One region of the Desulfovibrio sp. 3_1_syn3 genome, then DNA from elsewhere that is predicted to be linked to it. Evidence: riboswitches for the same ligand, from Rfam matches in the RefSeq annotation. Region 1 holds a riboswitch; the other holds the start of a gene.
The links. Region 1 has a riboswitch for cobalamin ahead of metE (5-methyltetrahydropteroyltriglutamate--homocysteine S-methyltransferase). Riboswitches for the same ligand answer to the same signal wherever they lie in the genome.

Region 1 (4,022 bases):
GGTCATGGGCCGCTTGCGGTACACGTCGCCGTAGATGACGGGCGGCTTTACGCAGCGGCTGCCGTAGCTCTGCACCCAGCCATTCTGCGTAAAGCAGAAGCCGCCGAGCTGCTGGCCGAAATATTCCACCATATCGTTGCGTTCAGCCTCGCCATGCACAAGGACGTCCAGGCCCAGTTTCTCCTGCTTTGCGATGCAGTTTTTGATTTCTTGTCTGATGGCGGCCAGATAGTCCGCTTCCGGCATGTCGCCCCGCTTGTAGTCCAGGCGTGTTTTACGGATGGCGGCGGTCTGCGGGAAGGAGCCGATGGTCGTGGTGGGCAGCGGGGGCAGGTTGAGCCAGGACTGCGCGGCATGCCGTTGCGGATAGGCCGAGCGGCGGGAAAGCTGGTCCGGCGTGACGGCGGACGCGCGTCGGCGCACGGCGTCAATGCGGCTGTCGGCATGCCCGGCAGCCGCCCGCAATACGGCGGCATTGGCCGCCAGGGCCGCGTGGTCGCTGTTTTCCGCGATGTTTCGCAGGTCGGTCAGCTCCGCGCACTTCTGCACGGCAAAGGCCATGCGGTTCCGGATGTGCTCCGGCAGGGTTGTTTCTTTCTCCAGGTCCACAGGGCAGTGCAGCAGCGAGCAGCTTGATCCCAGCAAAACCCGTTCCGTGCCGAGCGCGGCGACGGCCCGCGTGACAAGGGGCAGGATTTGGGCGTAATCGCTTTTCCAGATATTGCGTCCGTTCACCACGCCGAGCGAAAGCGCCGTGTCGGCGGGGAGCTTGTCCAGAACGGCATCCAGTTGTTCCCTGCCGCGCACCATGTCCACATGCAGCGTTGCGCAGCCGGAAGCGAGGGCTAGATCCAGATTCCGGCAGAGCGGGCCGAAATAGGTCGTCAGCATGAGCTTGCCGTTGCCGGTCGCGTTCAGGGCCGCGTAGACCTCCCGAAAAGCCACGCTCGCCTCTTGCGGCAGAAGTTCCGTGCAGAGCACGGGTTCCTCAACCTGGATGCGGTCGCACAAGGGCGCAAGAAGCGTAAAAAGGTCGGCATAGGCGGCCGTAACCGCGTCCAGACGCTCCCACTTGCGCGCGCCGTTGCGGGCTTTTGCCAGGGCCAGCCAGGTGAACGGACCGATCAGGGCCGGTTTCGGCGAAAAGCCGAGTTCCCCGGCCAGCCTTGTATCCGCGACCAGCGGGTGCTCTTCGCGATGCCAGGGCGTATCGGCATCGATTTCCGGCACAAGATAGTGGTAGTTGGTGTCAAACCACTTGGTCATTTCCAAGGCCGGGATGTTGCGCCGCGCATCGCCGCGCGCCATGCTGAAATACAGATCCGGGTGCGCGTCCTTGAGGCAGGGGGCAAAGCGGGGAGGCATTGCGCCGAGCATGCGGGTTATGTCCAGCATGCGGTCATAGAGTGAAAAATCGCCTGTGGTCACATAGTCAAGACCGGCGTCTTGCTGGATGCGCCAATGGCGTTTCTTCAGCGCCGTGCAGGTTTCGGCAAGCGCTTCAGCGGCAAGATCGCCTTTCCAGAAGGCTTCGAGAGCCTGTTTCAGCTCCCGCTGTTTTCCGATGGACGGGAAACCGAGAATGTGAGTTCGCATGGGATGCTCCTTTCAAAAGAGTTGAAAGGGCAGTCCATTTCACGTGCGTCCGGAGCCGGAATACAGGGATGCATCCGGAGAGGGCGGTCCGACTTTGTGCGGGACAAACCGCTCCGCGCGGGCTTTCAGGAAAATCCGCGCCGCGAAATTGCCGCACGGCGCATCCGCCGGTGGGCCGTGGAACGCAAAACAGCGGAGATGCCGGGCCGTTGGGCGGCAATTTCAAACGTAAGCTCCAGTCCGGGCAAATGCCTATACGCGAGACAGTACTGCCGTGCCGCACCAATCGCGGCCATTGTGACAAGTCGTCTCCTGACTTCCGGCCCGTGCTCGCCTTGCCTTCCCGTTCGTCCGTGTCGAACAGTGGCTTCGGTTGGGTTTGTCCCGGTTACAGTGGCGCGTCCGTAGCGGATTTACACCGCTTTCCGTTTCTCATCACAATATCTAGATAAATTGATATATGCTTTGGCCTGCGCTGTCAAGCATTGCCGAGGGACAAGCCCACGGGGCGAAGGCGTGGAAAATCGCCGCACGAGGGCGGTGTTCAATGGGGGGGCGGGCATGAATTGGGAGCGGCGTTGCCCCCCGACGGCCTTTCCGAGAGGCGCACGGATCAGGAAAAGCTTCCGGCAATGCGGCGGTTCAGTATTCCCGGTCCGGAGCGTTCAAGCCCAGGGGCAGGTTCAGGCGGCGGGCTTCCTCCTGGAGGCTGGGGTCCACCCAGAAGGCCTTTTCCTGCACAAAGCTGAGCACCTCGAATTCTTCGGGATCCACCGGGCGCGAGTAATAGTAGCCCTGGGCGTAATTGCAGCCGATGCTGAGCAGAAAGCGCGCCTGCTCCACAGTTTCCACGCCTTCGGCGATGATTTTCATCTTGAGCTGGCGGGCCAGGGTGACGGTGTTGCGGGCTACGATCTGGCCGCGTTCATTGTCCGTGCCGTCACTGATGAAGGTGCGGTCCAGCTTGACGATGTTGAAGGGCAGGGCGCGCAGGGTGCTCAAGGAGGAATAGCCCGTGCCGAAATCGTCCATGGAAAAGACGAAGCCCTGTTCCTGGAGGTCGTTCATGACCCGGATCAGGGTTCTTTCGCTTTCAAAAAAGGCGCTTTCCGTGAGTTCCAGTTCCAGCAGGTGCCGGGGCAGGCGGTATTTGTCGGTCAGGGTCAGCAGCTTGCCGCAGAAACGGTCGTCGTTGAAGTGCATGCGGGAGACGTTAATGGACACGGGCGTGGGCCGATAGCCCTTGTCCAGCCAGAGGCGCAGCATTTTACAGGTCTGTTCCCAGATGTACTCGTCAAAACGGACGATGAAGCCGTTGCGTTCGAACAGCGGCACAAAGCGGCCCGGCAGGATCAGCCCGTCCGTGGGGTGTTGCCAGCGGGCCAGGGCCTCGGCCCCCACAATTCGGCCGCTGGAAATCTCCACCTTGGGCTGGAGGTAGAGCACGAACTGGCCTTTTTCCAGGGCCTCGTGCATCTGGTCCTTGATATTATTTTCATCCAGCAGCCGGGCGCGCAACTCGCCGTCGTAAAAGGCGTAGTTGGTCAGATCGCTGCCTTTGACGGTTTTCAGGGCCAGATGGGCCCAGTCGCAGAGCACGTGCACCGGGGTCCTGCGTTTTTCCACCGGGCAGATGCCGAAAAAGAGCATGACACGGTAGGATTGGGTATATTCGCGCAACTGGCGCGAGAGCCAGCCCACAAAATGTCGGACCCGCTCGCGGTCGCCCGCGAGGCAGGCCACAAACACGTCGCCGGACAGGCGGGCGAAGGTTTCCAGCCGTTTGTCGATCTGTTCGCGCACAAGATGGGCGATGGCCCGCAGCAGGCGGTCGCCTTCCTCCAGGCCGAACATTTCGTTGATGCCTTTGAAGCCCGCCACGTCGAAACGCACGATATGCCGCGGCCCGTCGCCCTGGCGGATCAGCAGGTCGGCCTTTTCAAAAAAGGTCTGCATGTTGTACGCGCCGGTCAGGGGGTCGTATTCAGCCCTGAAGCGCAGGGCCTGCGTGGCCCGGGTGACTTCGTCCACGTCGTTGATGGTGCCGATGTAGCGGATGCCGAGGTCCGGGTCGGTCAGGCAGGTATAGGTGACCCTGCACCAGATGAAGCGCCCGTCCCGGCGGCGCAGGCGCACGGTCATCTCGCCCGAGGAGGCGCCCTGTTCCAGCGCGTTCAGGCAGTCCTTGAAGATCCCCCCGTCCTCCGGGGAAAGCACATTGTCCTCGCGCCAGACGTCAAAAAGCCAGCGGCCGTTGTAATCGCCCGCCAACAGTTGCGGAATGTGCGGCGAGGTGTAGGTGGGCTGATTGTCGCGCCATTCGAACACCAGGGTATTGGTGTGGTCCAGCACGGCCTTGTAACGCAGCTCGTCCAGCCGCCGACGCTGGAGCAGGGCGTTTTCGCGGGCCAGGCCGACGGCGCGTT
Region 2 (4,022 bases), on a different contig from region 1:
CTCAGCCTGAATCTGCCGGGCCGTAATCAGGCCCATCTCCTGCAGATCTTCAAAACCGTGCCGCCCACCCATCCGGACGCGCCTGCCCTGATGCTGCTGCAATCCGTGCTTTCGGGCCAGAGCGGCCTGCTGTTTGCCAGCCTGCGCGACGAGCAGGGCCTGGGCTATACCGTAACCGCCTTCAACCGCAGCATGCCGGAGACGGGCTTCATGGCCTTTTACATCGGCACCACGCCGGACAAGCTGGAGCAGGCCCGGCGGGGCTTTGCCGGGATCATTGCCGAAATCAAGGCCAAGCCGCTGCCCAAGGCCCTGTTGGCCGCCGGAAGCAACCGCCTGCTGGGCGAATACCTGCGCGAGAGGCAGAGCCTGGCGGACCGCGCCGGTGAGGCGGCCACGGATGCCGTGCTGCACTATCCCCAGGATTTCCAGAAGCAGTTGCTGGACAAGGCCGCCACGCTGGCCCCGGCTGATTTGCAGGCCGTGGCCCGCAAGTATCTGGAACCGGCCAATGCCTATGAGGTAACCCTGCTGCCGTAGGAGCCGCTCCCAACGTGCTTTCATTCTCTCCTGCGCGAGGCCCGTTCCATGCGAAGTTCGAATATGCTTTACCATGCGTCCTGCGCCGGAATTCGCTTTCTTGGGCAGGGAATGAAACTTCCAACCTAGAGCCATTTCACCTTGAAATTGCTCTGGCGGCTGCGTAAGCAGGCGCTCGCCACGAGCGTCAGCCGTTGGCGGCTATGCCGCCGTACGGACATCGAGAGCAGAGCGAGCGGCTTAAAAACTTTGAGAATGTCAATTCTCAAAGTTAATCTGCTTAGAATATCCCCGGCGTTCGCAGGTTTTGTCTGAACAGCGCCCCGTCGCGGTCAAGTTCGACCGGGACGGGGCGCTGTTGCGACTTTACAGAACGCGTCCGCGTGAGCTATCCATGAAAAATCCTTGGGAAATAGGGCAGGTTAACGTTGAAAGATCCCCTGCTCCGGTGCTCACTCGCGTGGCCGCCCGCGCCTGAGGCAAAGGGCTGAAACTCAGTCCCACCGGGCGTCAGCTATTGCCGCCGGGGCTTGCCTGAACCGTTCATGGCGAAGCCTGGCTGTAGCCGCAACGCGACAGACGAGGACAGCATTGCTGCGAATAACGACAACAGCCGGCTGAGGTCAGCGCCGGCTTTGAGAATGGCAATTCCCCAACTTGCTCTGTGCCAAAGGACATGGCATGCATCCTTGGTGATGACAGGAGATCCGCGTAATGCCCCTCTGCCTCTGGCGTCCGAATATCGCAACCGCCCTGGAATACGCCCGTGACCGGGCCCTTCCGGTCCAACTCACCTTTGACGGCCGTCCGCGCGAAGCGGGACCTCTGCTCTGCACCGTAACCTTTACCGCCCGCGACATCACGGTCCTGTCCACGGCGGAGCCCCTGATTCCCGCTGAACTGAAGGGCGGGGAGTGCCGCATCTATTTCAAGCCGGATATCGAGGTGAAGCCGGAAGAGGCCAGGGACGGGCAGGAAGAGAGCGGTAAGGCTGCCGTCGCGCGGCACGGTTTTTATTGCAACTGCCGCGTGCAGGACGTGCGGCGCGACGCCGGAAACGCCCTGACCGAGATCACGCTCAAGACGCCTTTCCGTTCCTTATGGCGGGAGTTGCGTCGGCACGAACGGCTGCGCCTGGGGCCGGGCATGCTCAAAAAATTCCGCTTCTGGTTCGCGCCCATGTTGCCGGAGCAGCGCGGCCAGGTGCAGATCTATATGAGCCGTTACAGCCAGGATCTGGAACGGAAAATACGCCTGATCGACGTCTCCGCCGGTGGTGCGTTCGTGCGGCTGGTCGATTACGATCTGCTCAACGACATTGATATTGATCAGAATACGCTCTGCCTGCTCTATCTGGACTGCAACGGCCCGGAAGGAGAGTCCCGCAAGTTTTTTCTGGCTGCCCACAGCGTGCTTGTCGGTCGGAATAAAAAGGACAGCGCTCTGAATCTGCATTTGCGTTTTGTGCGCTATCTGTCCGCAGCGCGGCGGGATGCCGTGCTGGACTGGCAGCCAGTGGGCGAGGAGGGCGTGCCCGGTCTGGACCTCTGGATCACGGCGCGGCTCGGCGGCCCGTCAGGGAGAGGAGCCGAAAGCCAGGCCGCCCCGGCGCGGTGAACCGGCGGGGGCGGCAAGATGCTCCTGCCCGGCATCGTCGGCGATGAAACCATCCGGCGCTACCTTTTGGAGGGCATGGCGGCCCGGCACTGTGGCCGGAGCGCTGACGGTCGTCGCCGTAGGGCCGTACCCTTAAAATTTATCTTTTAAATTCAATATGTTGCTACGAAGCAAGGAAGCCTTTTTTCGCGCCTCTGATTGACAGAAAGGGGCTGTTTTGACTATCTCTAGAGATACGGAAGCGCCCTTCGGGGCTTAATAGGGAATCCCGTTCAAATCGGGAGCGGACCCGCCGCCGTGCGCCGAACTGATGCCGCTTTTCCTTGCGCGCCACTGGATTCGCTCCGGGAAGGCCGAAAAGCGAGCCGGCAAGCCGGAAGACCTGCTTTCATTCATCGTCTTTGAGGACGGACCGCCGGCAACGGGGCTTTTGCCGTCAGGTCTTGCAGTGAGGATAAATGCGCTTCCTCCTCCGCCTGTGTTGCGGGCGGAGGTTTTTTATTCCATACAGCCCCTCCATGCCTGGAGTTTTTCATGCCCGCCAGTATTATGAAACGGGACGGTGCGTCCGTGCCCTTTGATTCGGTCAAGATTCTCAACGCCATCACCAAAGCCAATCAGGCTGTGGGCGGCGAGGACATGTCGCCCACGGACCTGCTTTTCGTCACCGAAAAAGTCTGCAGAAAGCTGGATGAGCGCAGCCTCCGCCATGTGGAAGAAATTCAGGACGTGGTGGAAGAAACGCTGATCCAGTACGATTACGCCAAAACCGCCAAGGCCTATATTCTCTACCGCGCGGAGCACGCCAAGATCCGCAACGCGGAATCCTACCTGATGGATATCTACAAAAAGCTGACGTACTCCCCGGCCATCCGGGAGGACATCAAGCGGGAGAACGCCAATATTGACGGCGACACGGCCATGGGCACCATGCTCAAGTACGGTTCCGAGGGCTCCAAATTCTTCATCGACAATTATATCCTGCCCAAGGACGCCTCGGCCGCGCACCTTAACGGCGATATCCATATTCATGACAAAGATTTCTACATGCTCACCGAAACCTGCTGCCAGATCAATCTGATCCCGCTGTTCAAAAATGGTTTCTCCACCGGGCACGGCTATCTGCGTGAGCCCAATTCCATTGAAAGCTATTCGGCCCTGGCCTGCATAGCCATTCAGGCCAACCAGAATGAAATGCACGGCGGCCAGAGCGTGCCGCACTTTGACTATGCCATGGCCGAGGGCGTGATCAAGACCTATGCCAAGGAATACCGCAAGGCCTTCTGCGCCTGCCTGCGCATTGCCGGGGGCCTGGACGCGGCCGCTGCGGAGGAACTGGCCGGGAAACTGCTGGATGCCGTGGGCGTGCGCCCGAGCATGGCCGGAGCCGATGCTCTGGGCCGCGCGCTGACCGAAGCGGCTCCCGAACAGTGGAAAGAACTGACGGAACGCGCCCACGCCTATGCCGTGGACGAAGCTTTGGCCAATACGGACCGGCGCGTGTACCAGGCCATGGAGGCCCTGATCCATAACCTGAATACCATGAATTCCCGGGCCGGGGCCCAGGTGCCGTTCAGCTCCATCAACTACGGCACGGACGTCTCCGCCGAGGGCCGGATGGTCATGAAAAACCTGCTCCTGGCCACCCAGGCCGGTCTGGGCAACGGCGAGACTTCCATTTTCCCGGTGCAGATTTTCAAGGTCAAGGAAGGGGTCAACTACAATCCTGAGGACCCCAACTACGATTTGTTCAAACTGGCCATGGAAACCTCGGCCAAACGCCTTTTCCCCAATTTCAGCTTTCTTGACGCCCCCTTCAACCTCCAGTACTACAGGGACGGTTATTACGACAGCGAAGTGGCCTA

Region 2: it holds a riboswitch for cobalamin, as region 1 does, so the genes downstream of both, HMPREF0326_RS12345 (anaerobic ribonucleoside triphosphate reductase) here and metE (5-methyltetrahydropteroyltriglutamate--homocysteine S-methyltransferase) in region 1, are expected to answer to the same signal.

Annotation. Positions count from the first base shown of each region.
Region 1 is NZ_ADDR02000001.1:642,430-646,451, reverse strand. It holds gene metE (5-methyltetrahydropteroyltriglutamate--homocysteine S-methyltransferase) at 1-1,596, opposite strand, end outside; cobalamin riboswitch at 1,883-2,060, opposite strand; gene HMPREF0326_RS02745 (bifunctional diguanylate cyclase/phosphodiesterase) at 2,239-4,022, opposite strand, start outside.
Region 2 is NZ_ADDR02000002.1:243,482-247,503, forward strand. It holds gene HMPREF0326_RS12335 (M16 family metallopeptidase) at 1-540, shown strand, start outside; gene HMPREF0326_RS12340 (hypothetical protein) at 1,255-2,157, shown strand; cobalamin riboswitch at 2,380-2,561, shown strand; gene HMPREF0326_RS12345 (anaerobic ribonucleoside triphosphate reductase) at 2,692-4,022, shown strand, end outside.